Herbiconiux aconitum: one gene and its partner. The protein of the gene in region 1 interacts with the protein of each later gene in a pairwise test. Links are inferred from orthologs where the notes say so. Each region holds a gene or a part of one and is shown on either strand. Other genes may lie near its edges.

What was found.
Region 2: the proteins of N1027_RS04080 (region 1) and N1027_RS02475 interact in binary tests that used the Bacillus subtilis proteins (3 or more experiments, as listed by UniProt). The link is inferred for Herbiconiux aconitum from one-to-one orthologs.

Annotation. Positions count from the first base shown.
Region 1 is NZ_JANLCM010000001.1:904,766-913,011, reverse strand. What follows is about bases 3,195-6,194. They hold N1027_RS04080 (ABC transporter permease), read right to left. Parts: upstream 5,292-6,194; coding sequence 4,098-5,291; downstream 3,195-4,097. Other genes in these bases: N1027_RS04075 (ABC transporter ATP-binding protein), read right to left, coding at 5,288-6,190; N1027_RS04085 (MFS transporter), read left to right, coding at 3,195-3,962. Also shown: N1027_RS04090 (helix-turn-helix transcriptional regulator), read right to left, coding at 1-1,897; more of N1027_RS04085, read left to right, coding at 2,643-3,194; N1027_RS04070 (hypothetical protein), read left to right, coding at 6,399-6,536; N1027_RS04065 (response regulator), read right to left, coding at 6,541-7,257; N1027_RS04060 (sensor histidine kinase), read right to left, coding at 7,257-8,246.
Region 2 is NZ_JANLCM010000001.1:536,879-545,910, reverse strand. Bases 1,845-5,630 are described here. They hold N1027_RS02475 (efflux RND transporter permease subunit), read left to right. Parts: upstream 1,845-2,160; coding sequence 2,161-5,430; downstream 5,431-5,630. Other genes in these bases: corA (magnesium/cobalt transporter CorA), read left to right, coding at 1,845-2,064. Also shown: N1027_RS02490 (DUF4118 domain-containing protein), read left to right, coding at 1-380; N1027_RS02485 (response regulator), read left to right, coding at 377-1,096; more of corA, read left to right, coding at 1,093-1,844; N1027_RS02470 (DUF1304 domain-containing protein), read right to left, coding at 5,666-6,055; N1027_RS02465 (NAD-dependent epimerase/dehydratase family protein), read left to right, coding at 6,091-6,990; N1027_RS02460 (cell wall-binding repeat-containing protein), read left to right, coding at 7,091-9,032. UniProt on the Bacillus subtilis protein: Required for self-resistance to surfactin, an antimicrobial lipopeptide surfactant produced by B.subtilis. Also required for swarming motility.

The DNA of each region.
Region 1 (8,246 bases):
GATGGGTCTCCACGGTTCTTACGGACAAGACGAGCCGGGCCGCGATATCTCGGTTGGAGAGCCCATTCGCGGCCAACGTCGCGATCTCGTTCTCACGCTCGGAGAGACGGTCTACCTTGACGTCGAGTGTCAGCGGGAGATGTTCGACGCCGCAGGCCGTCATCTGCTCGCCCAGTCGGCGTGTTGATGCGGCCGCCTCGCGCGGTGATTCGGTGGCGGCATGAAGGTGTGAGGCGTGCGCGAATGCTTCGGCGGCGATCATGTGCACTTCGATCGAGGCCGCGGCTTCGCCGATCTGGTCGAGCTCGTCGGCGAGGAGTCGGGTATCGGGCAGGTCGCCGGGAGACAGGGCTTCCAGGTGGGCGAGGGCTCGGGTGTAGCGAACGATCAGCCCGGCGTACTCGCCTTCCACGACGTCGGCAAGAGCATCCATACGAGTCGAAGCGGTCGCCGCCGATCGCACCCGCGCGGCATCGCCAAGTGCATGCAGGCTCGCCAAATAGAAGCCTTGGGCACCGAAAGTGTCTGCTGATTGAAGGAAGGCGGCAGCTGCTTGGGCGTGATGCCCGGCCGCGGCGGCGACCCACCCTTCCGCGTGCAGGAGTTTCCCGAAGCCCTGCCCGGGTGGCGGGGCGGGGGTGCCCTTCAGCACGTCGGCGGCGGCCGATGCGTCGCCTGCGAACGCGAGCGCTATAGCAAGATCGCTGCGTGCCGTGCGCCAGGTGCCGCCCGACAGGCCAAGATGCTCCATCATCTCGACGGCCAGCTGGAGCTCGTTGACGGCTTCGGGCGCACGCCCAGCGAAGATGAGCAATGTGCCCAGCGCCCACCTGCAGAGCGCCTGGGCTGCCGGTCGGCCGTACGCCGTGGCGGCATCACGGAACTGCTCGACCACGGCGACCGACTCCGAGATACGGCCGCGGAAGACGTTCACGTTGGCGCGGAGCACGTGGACGGAGGAGGTGTCTGCCCCGGTCGTGCTCAAGGCCGCTTCCGCGGCATCGAGTGACCTGCTCGCCACGCTGAGGCGGCCGGTGAGGAATGCGGCGGTAGCCACCACCAGTTGTGCCTGGCCCAGGGTCTCGCCGGTGAACTCTGCGAGAGCGGGTTCGACCAGGTGGGCGGCGCCGATGGTATCTCCCAGGGTGAAGAGCATGAAGCCTTTGAGGGCGTCGAGCCGGGGGCTCGGCACACCGAGGAGAGTGCCGGCGCTGAGTTCCAGGTCGGTCAAGATCTCCGGATCGGATGCGCGGTGAAGAACCTGCTGCGTCATGGCCCTCAGAGCTTCGCTGAACTGCTCGTCTCCCTCGGCTTCGGCGACCAGTCGGCGCAGTCTGTCCAGTGCGTCATCGGCTCGGCCGTTCTGGGCTTCGATAGCAGCCAAGGTCATGCCCGCCTCGAAGCCACCGTTCTGCTCGACGGCCGCGCTGGCCAATCGAAGCGAGAGAAGCGCGTCGGGGTAGCGCAATGACGTCGTCGCCGCCCTGGTCAGGGTTTCCGGCTCGATCGTGAGGCCCAGTGCGAGACTGTGCCGCGCGTAAGCGACGAGCTCGCCGGCACTCAGCTCCGCCGGCGCCACTCGACCGAGAACAGCTGTAGCCGCCGACGTCAACCGGCGCCGACGCAGCGCGGCGACGGTCTGCTGCAGGAGGAGCTCGACGAGACCGTCACGGAACCGCAACCGGGGCCCGCTCGCCTCCTCGAGGATCTCGAACACACCCGCCTCTTCGAACCGCTCGAGTTCCGCGACCGCGTCTCCTTCCAGCTGGAGTTCTGTTACGAGCTCGATCGCGGACTTCCAGGACAGCTCCGGAGTCAACGCGACGGTGTCAAGCAGCGTCGCCGCGAGCATCGAGCCTTCGGCCGCCCCGGCATGAGTCTGCAGCAGATGCCGCACCATCTCACTCGGCTGCGGCGGGGCGACCAGCCCCCAAACACCGTTGCGTTTGGCGAGTGCCCCGGTGGATTGCGCCTCCACCAGGGCGAGGCGGAGCGCGGCGAGATCGGAGCCCCTTCGAGCGGGGATGAAGGTGCTTGCTGCGGCGGGATCGAGACGGCCGCCGAGAATGGTCTGAGCCACGCCGAGAAGTGCTTGTGGAGGGATGGGCCGTAGCTCGATTCGCACGAACGAGCCGGCCTGCCACAGCTGGACGATCGCCTCCGGGAGCGGCCGATGATAGGCCGATGTCACCACCGGCAGGATCTCGCCCGACGTGACGGCTTTGCTGAAGCGCTGCGCGCCCTCGTCGTCGAAAGCGAGTGGGCGATCTGCTACCCACAGCCGCGCTCGGGTGCTTTCGTCGAGTTGCATGATGAGGGCCGTGACGAAGGTGGTGCGGCCCGAGCCAGGCGGGCCTTCGAGGAGCACTCCGGTTCCCGAATGGAGAGCAGCACGCGCGGCCTGGAACTCCGCCGCGCGAAAATCGTCGGAGAAAGGTCGCTGATCGCTGATCGTGTGCCCCATGGTTCACCCCTCGGTTTGGGTGATGCCAGTGTGGTGCCAAAGCACGCCCGTGCACCAGATCCCGAGACGTGAGTCGGCGCCAGCTCCGTATTGAGTAGTGACTACTCATGGTTGGTGGGTGTACAAAGAGTCACCCGGCGCGGTCGTGTCAGCGTTCGGATCACCGTTGGGGGACGGGATGGACCAGGCAACGACTCACTCAGAGCGAGACAGCTCCACGGTCACCGAGACGTCGTTGCTGAGATCTCCGCAGCGCCCCCCTCGCGGGTACGTACCCACGCTCGCGCTCTCGCAGTTCGGCATGTACCTCGCGCTCATCGCGCCGACCATCGGTGGACTGTCGGTGAAGATCCAAGGGCTCGTGGGGCTCGAAGCAGCTCCCGGTCAGCTCGGTTTCGTCACCGGCATCGGGGCGCTGTTTGCTTTGGTGGTGCAGCCTCTCGCTGGGCGGCTGTCGGACCGCACAACGTCACGATTCGGTATGCGCCGCCCTTGGATCGCCGTCGGAGTCATCGGCATGGCACTCGCTCTCGTCGGCTGTGCCCTCGCTTCGAGCATCCCGTTGCTGCTGGTCGCCTGGTGCGCAGCTCAGTTGTTCGCGAACTTCGCCTTCGCAGCACAATCGGCCTCGATCGCCGATCAGGTTCCTGAACCCAAGCGAGGCGGAGTGTCGGGCATCATCGGCGCAGCCACCCCCCTCGGTGTCCTCGTGGGCGCCGTGCTCCTGGCGCTGCTGCCGAACGACGTCTTGCGCTTCACCGTCCCGGCCGTCATTGCGTTGATCGTCGGACTCCTCTTCGCCTTGGCCCTGAAGGATCGTGTGCGCGCGACCAAGCCTGCGGAGCCACTCAGCGTGCGGCAACTGCTGAGCTCGTTCGTCTTCGACCCTCGAAAGAATCCCGACTTCGGCTGGGCGTGGCTGAGCAAGCTCCTCATCCTTCTCGGTTACATGAGCATCTCGACCTACCTCACGCTCTATCTCGCATCCGCCTACGGCATGGAGATCGATGAGCAGCTCGCGTTCAACTCCCTCGCCAACGTCGTCGGTGTGAGCGCGCTGATCGTGTTCAGCGTGCTCGGCGGATTCCTCTCCGACCGGGTCGGACGCCGCAAGCCGTTCGTGGTCGCGTCGGGGCTGGTCATCGCAGTGGGCGTTGCGCTGATCGCCGGGTCGCCCGCGTTCGGCGCAGCCGGCCTCGGAACCATCCTGATCGGGGAGGCCATCCTGGGCGCCGGTGCCGGTTGCTTCTTCGCCGTCGACCAAGCCCTCTGCATTGCACTCCTTCCCGACCCGGAGCACACCGCCAAAGATCTCGGGGTTCTGAACATCGCCAACACCCTGCCCAGTTCGATCGCTCCGCTCCTCGGCGGCGTGCTCGTCATCCCGCTCGGAAACGCCCTCTTCGCCGGCGGCGGTTACACCCTCTGGTTCGCCGTTGCCACCATCATCGCGATCGTCGGCGCATTCCTGGTCTTGAGAATCCGAGGAGTTCGCTGAGCCTCGCTGCGATTCGGGAGGAGCTGCGTCTCACGAAGCCCGCACAGGGGGGTCGTCGCGCGCTGCTCCTCCCGAAACGGCGAGACAGAGCCGGACACGGCTCGAGACGCAGGACAACGGCCCCGCGTCTCGAGCTCAGCCCTTCAGCGCATCGCGGAGCTTCACCCGCGCGCCCGTACGGAGCAGCGAGTTCGCGTAGATGCGCGAACCGATCGCGATCACGATCACCGTGGTCAGGGCCAGGATCCCGAGCGACAGGAGCGGCTCCCACCACTGCGCGTCTCCCAGGAACAGTCTCAGCGGCATCCCGACCGGCGCCGAGAACGGCACGTACGACATGATCGCCATCACGGTCTCGTTCGAATTGAAGAAGATCACGAGGAAATAGGGGATCATCACGAGCATCGTGACGGGCGAGGTGACCGAACCCACGTCTTCCTGCCGCGACACCAGCGCAGCCGTGGCCGCGTAGAGCGCGGCCAGAAGCACGAAGCCGAACACGAAGAACACGATGAACCAGGCGATCGCGGGGCTCAGGGCGCCGAGCAGCGCCGACTGCCCCGTTATGGTGAGGCCGAGTGCCGAGATCACGGCGATCACAGCGATCTGCCCGAACGCCAGGATGCTGTTGCCGAGCACTTTGCCCGCCATCAGCTCGCGCGCGGTGATGGTGGAGAGCAGGATCTCCACCACGCGGGTCTGCTTCTCCTCCACCACGCTCTGCGCGATCGTGGCGCCGAAGGTGATGGCCGACATGAAGAACACGATGCCGAAGGCGATGCCGATGATGTAGGAGAGGAAGCCGTCGTCGGACGCATCCGGGTCGAGCAGCTGCACCTCGGGCGTGACGCTGAGCAAGGAGACGACGGATGCGGGCGCCTCGCTGAGCGCGACCACCTGGTAGTCGAGTGCGGGCTGGCCGGGTGGGGTGGAGGCATCCGTTGCTCCGTCGGCGCGCGGCACGATCGCGGCGTCGACCGTGCCGTCGCGCACCAGCTGCTCGGCCGCGTCGACGGATTCGGCCGACGACACGTCGAGCCCTTTCACACCGTCGACCACGGCCGAGGTGGCCGGCACCACCGCGACCTTCGGCGCCGAACTCGTGGCGCTGAGCAGGCCGCCGACGATGATCGACGCGAGGATCGCGAGCATCAGGATGCCCGTGGAGATCAGGAAGGCCTTGCTGCGCAGGCGCATGGTGATCTCTCGCCGCGCGACGAGCCAGGTGCTGCGGGCGGCGCTCTGCGGGAGGGCTCCGGTGGGACGGCGGCGCGCGGGGCGGCCGGCCGGTGCCGGTTGGGCCGGCGTGGTCTGGGTCTGTGTGCTCATTTCACGACCTCCGTGAAGATCTGGGAGAGGGTGGGGTGAACGGGGGCGAAGCGGGAGACGGGCCCGGTTTCGAGGGCGCGGCGCAGCACCGACTGCGCCGCATCCAGCCCCCCGTCGCCGCGCTCGACTTCGAAGAGGGCGTAGGCGCCGTCGAGGTCGACCACATCGACGCCCGGCATCTCGCGCACCCAGCCGGCGTCGCCGGAGCCGCTCACCTCGATCTCGAATCGTGGTTCGGAATGTGTCGAACGCAGATCTTCGCGGGACCCGCTGGCCCGGATGCTGCCGTCGGCGATCACCACGAGGTCGTCGCAGATGCGTTCGACGATGTCGAGCTGGTGCGAGGAGAAGAGCACGGGTGCGCCGCCGGCCGCGTGCTCCGCGAGCACCGCCTGCACGGTCTGCACGGCCATCGGGTCCAGTCCCGAGAACGGCTCGTCGAGCACGAGCACGCTCGGATCGTGCACCAGGGCGGCGGCGATCTGCGCTCGCTGCTGGTTGCCGAGCGAAAGGCTCTCGACCGTGGCGTTGGCGCGCTCGCCGAGGCCGAGGCGGTCGAGCAGGTGGGTGGTGCTCTTCGTTGCGGCGGCGTCGGACATCCCGTGCAGCCGGCCGAGGTAGACGATCTGCTCGGCGACCTTCATCTTGGGGTAGAGGCCGCGTTCTTCGGGCATGTAGCCGAAGAGGGCGCGATCGGCGGGGGTGAGCCGGGTGCCGTCGAGGGTGACCGATCCGGAATCGCTCGAAAGCACCCCGAGGATGATGCGCATCGTCGTGGTCTTGCCGGCGCCGTTGCCTCCGACGAACCCCGTCATGCGGCCGTCGCCCACCGTGAAGCTCACGTCGTGCAGCACTTTCCGGGCCCCGAAGGAGCGGGAGACGGCTTCTACTTCGAGCATCGTGCCTGCCTTTCGTCGTGTCGTGACTCCACGCTAGGCGGGCTCCGGATGACGCACATCACCCGTGTGGCGGGCGTCGCCTCCGTCGCGCGGGGGAGATCGTGGTCGGCCCGACTCGGCTGACAATCCGCCCATTCGGCAGGAATCCACGCCGCCAGGGCATACCCTTCGGATACCGAGCCACAGTGGCTCCGATGGAGGAATCACCATGGGCGAGAAGTCCGCAAAAAAAGCTGTTGCCAAACCCGCCGCACGCTCACTCAAGGAGAAGCGCGCCGACAAGAAGGCCAAGAGCGACAAGTTCGATCACTCGGCCGACGCGGTCACCAACGTCAAGAAGAAGTAGCGCCTCACACCCGGCCGGGCACGGTGACGCCGTTCTCGTAGGCGAACACGACCGCCTGGATGCGGTCGCGGAGCCCGAGCTTCTGCAGGATCTTCGAGACGTGCGTCTTCACCGTGGCCTCGCCGAGGTAGAGCGCCGCGGCGATCTCGGCGTTGGATCGCCCGGCCGCGAGAAGCTCGAGCACTTCGCGTTCGCGCTCGGTGAGTTCGGCGAGCTGCGGGGCCGGGATGATCTCGGCTGGCCCATCCGAGAGGGCCTGCCCGCCTTGCCGCCCGCTTCGCCGCGCGCTGAACCGCTCGATCACCCGCCGGGTGACATCGGGTGACAGCAGCGCGTCACCACGCGCGATGATCTGCACCGCCGCCACGAGCTCTTCGGGCGAGGAGTTCTTGAGAACGAACCCGCTCGCCCCGGCCTCGAGGGCCTCGAAGAGGTAGTCGTCTCGGTCGAAGGTGGTGAGCACGAGGATGCCCGCGGTCGTTCCGGCCGCCACGAGTTCGCGGGTGGCGGCGAGTCCGTCGAGGCCAGGCATCTGCACGTCCATGCACACCACGTCGGGTGCGAGGGCCGTGACGAGGTCGACGGCTTCGCGGCCGTCGCGCGCCTCGCCCACCACCTCGATGCCGTCTTCGGACTCCAGGATGATCCGAAGCCCCACGCGCACGAGATCCTGATCGTCGGCGAGCACGACGCGGATGCCGTCGGTCGGCACGTCTGTCATCAGCTCGCCCCGCCCACTACGGCAGACATCGGCGGCGAGGGCGCTGCCGGCGACGGCGCCAGGGGCAACCGGGCGCGCACGAGGAAGCCGCCGCGTGGCTTCGGCCCGATCTCGATCTCGCCGCCGACCGCCGCGGCGCGCTCGCGCATGCCGATGTGCCCGAGGCCCATCGTGGGGCCGGCCGATTCGGGCGATCTCACCGGGGCGGCGGACGCTCCACCCACCCCGGAGTCTGACACCTCGATCTCCACCACCTCGTCGAGGTAGCGCAGTCGCACATCCGCGGTGGCGCGGGGCCCGCCGTGCTTACGCACGTTGGTGAGCGCTTCCTGCGCAATGCGGTAGACGTTCAGCCCCACGACCGCGGGGACGGCCTGGGGTTCGCCGATGGCCGAGTAGGTGACGGGCAGCCCGGATGCGCGGGCTTCGCCGACGAGTTCGTCGAGCTGGGCGATTCCGCGGGTGCTGGCCGAGCGGCTCGCGTCGTCGGCCGGGGTGAGAGGGTCGTCGCCTTGCCGCAGTGCCCCGAGCATCCGGTGCAGTTCGTCGACCGCTTCGCGCGCGTTCGACTCGATCACCGAGAGCGACTCCACCACGCGCGGATCGGTTTCGGCCGCGCCCTCCTTCTTCGCGAGAACGCGCCGGGCTGCGCCCGCCTGCACCCCCATGACGGAGACGTGGTGGGCGACGACGTCGTGCAGCTCGCGGGCGATGCGCACCCGTTCGAGCGTCACGGCTTGCCGGCTCGAGACCTCGCGTTCTCGTTCGAGTTCGTGCGTGCGCTGCTCGAGGGCTTCGCGCTGGCGAGCCGCCGTCCACGCCGAGTTGCCGAAGACGTAGGCGGCCCCGAAGTAGAGCAGGTTCGTGATGATCGAGATGAGTCCGATGGCGAGGAACTGCGAGGGGAAGCCCTCGTGCGAGACGTCGGGGGCGAGTTCGGGGTGGAGCGCCTGGAAGATCAGTGCGCCGACGAGCCAGAGCAGCATCCC
Region 2 (9,032 bases), 370 kb from region 1 along the record:
AGCGGGTGGTGGTGTCGGCCAGCACCTTCGCCGACACCGTCCAGCTGCGCGTGATCGACCGCGGCCCCGGCATCCCTGTCGAACGGCGCGATGAGGTGTTCCTGCCGTTCCAGCGTCTCGGCGACACCGACAACGCCGCAGGCCTCGGGCTCGGTCTCGCGCTGTCGAAAGGCTTCGTCGAGGGCATGGGCGGCACGCTCGACGCCGAGGACACGCCGGGCGGTGGGCTCACGATGGTGGTGACGCTGCCGGTCGCAGCTCCGGCCACGCCGGCACCGGCGACGTCGACGGCCTCGACGGCCTCGACGGCCTCGACGGCCGCGATGGGCGATCGGGTGCCGGGGAGAGGCGATGCCGACGACACCGAGGACAGCGCATGAAGATCCTGATCGCCGACGACGATCCGCAGATCCTGCGGGCGCTCCGCATCACTCTGGGTTCGCAGGGCTACGACATCGTCACCGCCGTCGACGGCGCCGACGCGATCCGCGTCGCGACCGAGGGCACGGTCGACCTCATCATGCTCGACCTCGGCATGCCGCGACTCAACGGCCTCGAGGTGATCCAGGCCGTGCGCGGCTGGTCGAGCGTGCCGATCCTCGTGGTGTCGGGCCGCGCCGGTTCGGCCGACAAGGTCGATGCGCTCGACGCCGGTGCCGACGACTACGTGACGAAGCCGTTCGCGATGGACGAGCTGCTGGCGCGCATCCGGGCTCTCACCCGACGCAGTGGCCCAGGCTCAACGGGCGACGAACCGGCGGTGACCTTCAGCGGCATCACCGTGGACCTCGCCGCCCACCAGGTGATGCGGCACGGGGACCGCACCGCCATCCGTCTGACCCCGACGGAGTGGAAGATCCTCGAGCTGCTGGTGCGCAACCCCGGTCGTCTCGTGACCCACCAGGAACTGCTCACCGAGGTCTGGGGCACCCACCTCGTGAAGGAGACCGGGTACCTTCGGCTCTACATCGGGCAGCTGCGCAAGAAGCTCGAGGCCGAACCGTCGCATCCCGTGCACTTCCTGACGGAGGCCGGAATGGGCTACCGTTTCGTGCCCGACCCTACGCCGGTGCACGAAGAGGGAGGACGCCGATGATCGTCGACAACGCCGTGTACGTGGCCGGCCGCCGCACCGCCGACCCGCCGAGCCTCGACGAGACCTTTGAGGTGATGCGAGCGCGCAACGGCTTCGCCTGGATCGGGATGTACCGCCCGAACCCCGAAGAGCTGCAGTCGGTGGCCGACGAGTTCGCCCTGCCTCCGCTCGCCGTGGAAGACGCCTTGCAAGGGCATCAGCGCGCGAAGATCGAGAAGTACGGCGGCTCGACCTTCCTCGCGCTTCGTCCCGCCCGCTACCTCGACGCCGACGAGCGGGTGGAGTTCGGCGAACTCGACATCTTCCTCGGCGCCGACTACCTCATCACGGTCCGGCATGCCGAGTCACCCGACCTGGCCCTCGTTCGCAAGCGGCTCGAAGGCGATCCCGACCTGCTGGCGAAAGGGCCGCTCGCGGTGCTCTACGCCGTGCTCGACCAGGTGGTCGACGAGTACCTGCCCGTCATCAACGGTCTCGAGAACGACATCGACGAGATCGAGGACCAACTGTTCAACGGCGACCAGGAGGTCTCACGGCGCATCTACCAGCTCTCGCGGGAGGTGCTGGCGTTCCAGCGGGCCACGCATCCGCTCTCGGACATGCTGGAGTCCGTGCGCGACTCGCTCGCCGAGAGCGGCGCCGATGAGACTCTTCGGGACAACCTGCGTGACGTGCACGATCACGTGCTGCGCATCGTGGAGCGCGCCGACTCCTTCCGCCAGCTGCTGCAGAACGCGCTGATGGTGCACACCACCCTGGTGGGCCAGGACCAGAACAACGAGATCAAGAAGATCTCCTCCTGGGCCGCCATCCTCTTCACCCCGACGCTCGTCGGCACCATCTACGGCATGAACTTCGAGTACATGCCCGAACTGCACTGGGTGCTCGGCTACCCCTTCGCGCTGGCCCTGATGCTCGGGCTCGGCTTCGCGCTCTACAAGATCTTCAAGCGACGAGGATGGCTCTGAAAACGCCGTAACGGAAATGTCGCGTCTCGGAAAGATGCGATAGTTAAGCTGCCTAGCTGTATCGCCCTGCACTCGCTCGGATAGAGAGACTTCCCCGTGCATTTCCTTGCCGTTCTCAGCATGAAGAACCGGGCCCTGATCGCCCTCGTCACGATCGTGGTCGCCGTGTTCGGTGGGCTCGCCCTCACGAACCTCAAGCAGGAGCTGATCCCCTCGATCGAGTTCCCGCAGCTCGCCGTGCTCACCACCTACCCGGGGGCCAGCCCCGAGGTGGTGAACGACGACGTCTCGACACCGATCGAGAGCGCGATCCAGGGCGTCGAAGGCATCGAGACCACGAGTGCGACGAGCAGCACGAACCTCTCCATCATCTCGGCCACCTTCACCTACGGCACGAACCTCGCCACCGCCGAGCAGAAGATCCAGCAGGCGGTCAACCGCATCAAGTCGACGCTGCCCGAGAACCTCGATCCGCAGGTGCTCTCCGGCAGCATCAACGACCTGCCGATCATCTCGATCGCCGTCTCCGGCGAAGACACCAAGACCCTCGCGCAGCAGCTCGAGACCTCGGCCGTGCCCGATCTCGAAGAGCTCAGCGGGGTGCGCGCCGCCGAGGTTCTCGGGGCCATCGGCCAACGGGTCACCATCACGCCCTCACCCGCATCGCTCGCCATCGCAGGCGTCACCACGAAGGACATCACTGACGCGATCGCCGCGAACGGCCAGCTGATTCCCGCCGGAACCCTCACGCAAGACGGCCAGAGCTACGCCGTGCAGGCCGGATCGAAGCTCACCTCCACCGACGACATCGCCTCCCTTCCGCTTCCCGCGGTCACCGCGGAAGGCACGCCTGTGACCATCGGACAGGTCGCATCCGTCGCCCTCGTCGACGACCCGGTGACCTCCATCTCGCGCGTCAACGGCAAGGATGCGCTCACCCTGTCGATCACGAAACTCCCCTCCGCGAACACCGTCGAGGTGTCGCAGGGAGTGCGCGATCTGCTGCCTCAGCTCGAGAGCGCCATCCCCGGGGCCACCTTCACCGTCGTCTTCGACCAGGCCCCGTTCATCCAGGAGTCCATCGAATCGCTCGCCACCGAGGGCCTGCTCGGTCTGTTCTTCGCGGTGCTCGTCGTCTTCGTGTTCCTGTTGTCGATCCGATCGACGATCGTCACCGCCATCTCCATCCCGACCTCGGTGCTCATCACCTTCATCGGCTTGCAGACCGCCAACTACACCCTCAACATCATCACCCTCGGCGCGCTCACCATCGCGATCGGGCGAGTGGTCGACGACTCCATCGTCGTGATCGAGAACATCAAGAGACACCTGTCGGCGCTCGCCGGCGTGCAGCTCTCGCCGAAGGAGGCGGGCGTCGCCCGGGCCTCGCTCATCGTCGACGCCGTGCGCGAGGTCGCCGGCGCCATCACAGCCTCCACCATCACCACGGTGGCCGTCTTCCTGCCGCTCGCCTTCGTGGGAGACACCACCGGTGAGCTGTTCCGGCCGTTCGCGCTCACTGTCACCATCGCGCTGCTCGCGTCGCTGCTGGTCGCTCTCACCATCGTGCCGGTGCTCGCGTACTGGTTCGTGCGGCCCCCGAAGGCGAAGAAGGCCGCTGCTACGGCCACGGATGCCGCGGCGACGACATCGACGGATGCCCGCTCCCAGGAGCACGCGCACGCGCACGCGGCCGTCGCCGAGCCCGGCTCGGCCCTCGAAGCGCCCAGCCGCCGCGCCCGCAACCATCGCGTCGAGATCGAAGACGAGCCGCCCACTGCCCTCCAGCGCCGCTACCTGCCGATCATCTCCTGGACGTTGAAGCACTCCGTCGTCACCATCATCATCGCCATCCTCGTGCTGGTGGGCACCGTGCCCCTGACGCTGCTGATGAAGACGAACTTCCTCGGCTCCAGCGGCCAGAACACCTTCACCGTCACGCAGACCGTGCCGGTCGGCTCGAGCCTCGACGCCCAGTCGGCCGCCGCCACCCAGGTCGAGACCGCGCTCGAAGGCATCGACGGCATTCAGACCGTGCAGCTCACCATCGGCTCCTCGGGCAGCGCTCTGCGCGATGCCTTCGTGGGCGGCGGTGACAGCGCCATCACCTACAACATCACCACCGACGAAGACGTCGATCAAGACACCTTGCAGGACACCGTGCGCACCACCCTCGAGAAGATCCCGGATGCCGGTGAGATCTCGGTCTCGTCGGGTGGCGGCTTCGGCGGCACCTCCGACATCGCGATCGACGTCACCGCGCCCACCCAGAGCGATCTCGCCACGGCGGCCGCTGCGGTGCTGACGAGCATGCAGGGGCTCGACGAGGTGAAGCAGGCGTCGTCGAACCTCAGCGCCTCGAGGCCCTTCATCCAGGTCGCGGTCGACCGCGACAAGGCCGCCCTGGCCGGGCTCAACGAGGTGGCGGTCGGCAGCATCGTCTCGCAGACCATGCAGCCCACCACCGTCGGCTCGATCGTGATCGACGACAAGAACTACACGATCTTCATCGTCGCCGACGACCCGCCCACCACTCAAGACCAGCTGGCCGCTCTGCAGATCCCGACCGCTCTCGGCCCGGTGCGGCTCGACTCGCTCGCGACGGTGTCGATCGTCGACGGCCCGGCGACCATCACGACCGTCAAGGGCGTGCGCACCGCGACCGTGTCGGTCACGCCCAACAGCGAAGACCTCGGCACCGCCAGCGCCGAGGTCACGAAGGCGCTCGACACGGTCTCGCTCCCGGCGGGCGCCACCGCGAGCGTCGGCGGTGTCGTCACCGACCAGTCGGATGCGTTCTCGCAGCTCGGCATCGCGCTGCTGGTCGCCATCCTGATCGTCTACGTCGTCATGGTGGCCACCTTCAAGAGCCTGCTGCAGCCCGTCCTGCTGCTCGTCTCCATCCCGTTCGCGGCCACCGGCGCCATCGCGCTGCAGGTCATCTCGGGCATCCCTCTCGGCGTTCCGTCGATCATCGGAGTGCTGATGCTCATCGGCATCGTGGTGACGAACGCGATCGTGCTCGTCGACCTCGTGAACCAATACCGGGCTCGAGGTCTGCCCGTGCGGGAGGCGCTCGTGGAGGGTGCTTCGCGTCGTCTGCGGCCCATCCTCATGACCGCGCTGGCCACGATCTTCGCGTTGCTGCCGATGGCGGTCGGACTCACCGGGCACGGCGGGTTCATCTCACAGCCGCTCGCGATCATCGTCATCGGCGGCCTGGTGTCGTCGACGCTGCTCACCCTGATCGTGCTGCCGGTGCTCTACAACCTCGTGGAGGGGTCGCGGGAGCGGCGGCGGGAGCGGCGCGAGGCGCGGGCGCAGGAAGTTGCGGCGGCTTCGTTGACTGTGCTAGCTGCCGAGTAGGCCGTGCTTCGCGCGGCCTACTCGGGTCGCGCCGGTCCTTGCCCGGCGCTCCGCGACATGTTCGCGTGAGGTCGCTGACGCGGCCTCGCGCTCACCTTGGGTCGTCGATAAGGGCCTGTTGCGTGCGGTGCCGGGTCTTTGTTCGTCGGAACGACGGACTTTTGCGGGGTGGAACGGGAATGACGGAGGGTCAGCCCGTTTGCCGGTGAATCCTCCGTCGTTTCGGCAGGGGCAACTAGAACGCCAGGGCGAGTAAGAAGAAGATCACACCCAGCAGGGGGAGGGTGCCCTGGGTTGCCGCCGCCTGGAGGCGGGCGCGACCGGTGCTGAGGAGCACGACGGAGGCCGCGAACATGCTTCCCGCGGAGAACACGGCGAGAGCGAAGCCGGCCTCGCGGGCATCCGTCCAGTAGAGGATGACGCCGAGGGCCGCACCGACTGCCAGGAACAGGTTGTAGAAGCCCTGGTTGTAGGCGAGCGGCGCGGTGGCGTCGGCATCCGCCTGGCTGGCGAGGCCGAAGCGCTTCCAGATGACGGGGGTGCGCCAGCGCACGCTCTCCATGTACCAGATGTAGACGTGCAGCAAGGCCGCGAGGCCGACGAGAACGGATGCGACGATGGCCATGCGGTCAGCCTAGCGGCGGTGAGGCGAGATACTTTATGAAGCGCAATCGATTCGATCTCGGAGGAGCCCTCATGGTGAACGTGGCCGTCACTGGTGGAAGCGGAAAGCTCGGCAGAGCAGTGGTGCGGGAGTTGCTCGACAACGGGTACGAGGTGGTGAACCTAGACCGGGCGCCGTCGCCCGAACCGGATGCGCGGTCCAAGTTCGTGCGGGTCGACCTGTCGAACTACGGCGAGGTCGCCGAAGCCTTGACCTCGGTCGACGACCGCTACAGCCAGGTCGACGCCGTGGTGCACCTGGCAGCGATCCCGGCCCCGGGCATGTTCACCAACTCGGCGACCTTCGCCAACAACGTGCCGAGCACCTACAACATCTTCGCAGCGGCGCAGGCGGCCGGCATCGACAACATCGTCTGGGCCTCGAGCGAGACCGTGCTGGGCCTGCCGTTCACCGAGACGCCTCCGCCCTCGTTCCCGGTCGACGAGTCGTATGCGGTGCGCCCGCAGTCGACGTACTCCCTCGGCAAGGCTGTGGAGGAGGAGATGGCCCGGCACTTCACGCGCTGGAACCCGAACCTGAAGCTCATCGGCCTGCGTTTCTCCAACGTCATGGACGTGGCCGACTACGCCGCCTTCCCGTCGTTCGAGGAGTCTCCGCTGTCGCGCGCCTGGAACGCCTGGGGCTACATCGATGCCCGCGACGGCGCGCAGGCGGTGCGCCTGTCGCTCGAGAGCACTCTGCGCGGCTTCGAGGCTTTCGTCATCGCCGCGGCCGACACGGTGATGTCGACCCCGTCGGCCGCTCTGGCGGCGGAGCACTTCCCGACGGTGCCGTTCACGCGCTCGGTCGACGGCACCGAGACCCTCCTCTCGATCGACAAGGCCCGGGAGCAGCTCTGGTTCGCCCCCAAGCATTCCTGGCGCGACCAGGTCTGATCTACTTGCTGAGTTGGCGTGAAGCGAGGTATGCTCATCGTTTGAAGTGAGCAACCCTCACCCGGTGTGTTGCTCATCGCTCGAGTGAGGAACCCCGCCCATGCCTGCTGCACTCCGCCGACGCATCCTGCCCGCTGTGGCGCTGGGCGTAGCGATCTCGCTCTTCGCCGGCTTGCCCGCTGCCCAGGCGGCGGGTGGGGCGACACCGGCGCCGGGGGAGACGCAGCTGATCAGTGCCGGCACTTCAGGAGGGGTCGGAGACGACGGGTCGACCGACACTTCGGTGTCGCCTGATGGCCGATTCGTGGCCTTCACGTCCGCGGCTCGCAACCTCACCAGCCTTCCCGTGCCGCCCTCGAAGTCTCAGGTGTACGTGCGAGACGTCACGAGTGGGCAGACCGTGCTCGTAAGTGTCAATGCAGTGGAAAAGGCCGGAGGTAACTCGAACTCCTACAACCCTTCGATCTCCGACGACGGCCGATATGTGGCGTTCGCGTCAGATGCAAGCGATCTGGACACGTCAGTTACTTACGATGGTCACACCCAGATCTACCTGCGAGACCTGACGACTGGATCGACGCAACTGGTCAGTAGGAACCCGACCAGCAGGGCAGCGGGCGTCTACAACTCGTTCCAGCCGTCGCTGTCCGGTGATGGATCGCGATTGGCTTTCGGTTCGATCGCGACGAATCTGTTGCCGGGGACGTCTTTCGATGTCAGTCAGATCTTCGGGGCAGAGATGAAAAGCGGCGTGATGACAGTCGTCAGATTGCTCAGCACGCGCGACGCGAATCTGCCCTCACCAGGTCGGATCGGAAACGGTGATTCATATTCTCCATCGTTGTCGCGCGACGGCACGGTGGTGGCGTTCGCATCGAAGTCGACGAACCTCAGTTCGAACGCGGTTTCAGGCACGGTCTACCAAGTCTTCCTGCATGCGATCGACTCCGGCAGCACGGGGTTGGTGAGCGTTGTACCTGACGGTAGCGGCGGTGGGAACGGCGATTCGCGCCGTCCGGTGGTCTCCGCGGATGGTCGGCGCATTGCGTACGACTCGAAGGCCGGGAACCTCTCGCCGAAGGCCGTGGGCACCGTCGACGAGCAGGTCTATCTGCGAGACACGTCGGCGCTCGCATCTCAGCTGGTGAGCGTGAACCAGTCCGGTGCCACGTCCGCGATCGGCCCGTCGTTCTCCGCCTCGATATCCGATGACGGGCAGCGGGTGGCTTTCGCCTCGTACGCCGGGGATCTGGTCCGGGCTGACGTTGGGGGTAGCGGGCAGGCGTACTGGCGCGACGTCCGGCTGGGTGTGACGAGTCTCGTCAGTGCCACAGCGGCCGATCCGCTGCGAGGCAGCGCAGGGGGCGGCGGTAATCCGAGCATCTCGGGCGACGGGCGGCTCGTCGCGTTCAGTGCGTCGCGTGACCTGCTGGGCGGCACGGAGACCGAGCCTGCGCAGGTCTACCTCCAGGGGTTGGAGGGGCCGCGGGTGGAACGAATCGGTGGAGCGGATCGGTTCGCCGTGTCGGCACGGGTTTCCGCGGAGACCTTCCCGCCCGGGGTGCCCGTCGCGTATGTCGCTTCTGGTGCTGTGTTCAGTGACGCGCTCTCGGGGTCGGCCATCGCGGGCGCGCAGGGCGGCCCCGTCTTGCTGGTCGGTAAGGATTCCGTTCCGGAAGCGATCGCTACCGAGTTGAAGAGACTCAAACCCGCGAAGATCGTCGTGCTCGGCGGGCTCAACACCATCAGCGCCGGCGTGGAGACGGCACTCAGTGCGTTCGGCGCGGGGGTATCGCGAATCGCCGGCACTGATCGATTCGCCGTGTCGGCGTCCATCTCAGCGAACGGATTCGCTCCGAGCCTCAACACTGCCTATGTGGCCTCCGGTGCCGTGTTCCCCGACGCCCTGTCGGGCTCCGCCGCTGCCGGCCTCCTCGGCGGGCCTGTTCTGTTGGTCGACAAGGATGTCGTTCCCGCCGCCATCACAGCCGAGCTCACCCGGCTGAAGCCCAAGAACATCGTGGTGCTCGGCGGCACCAACT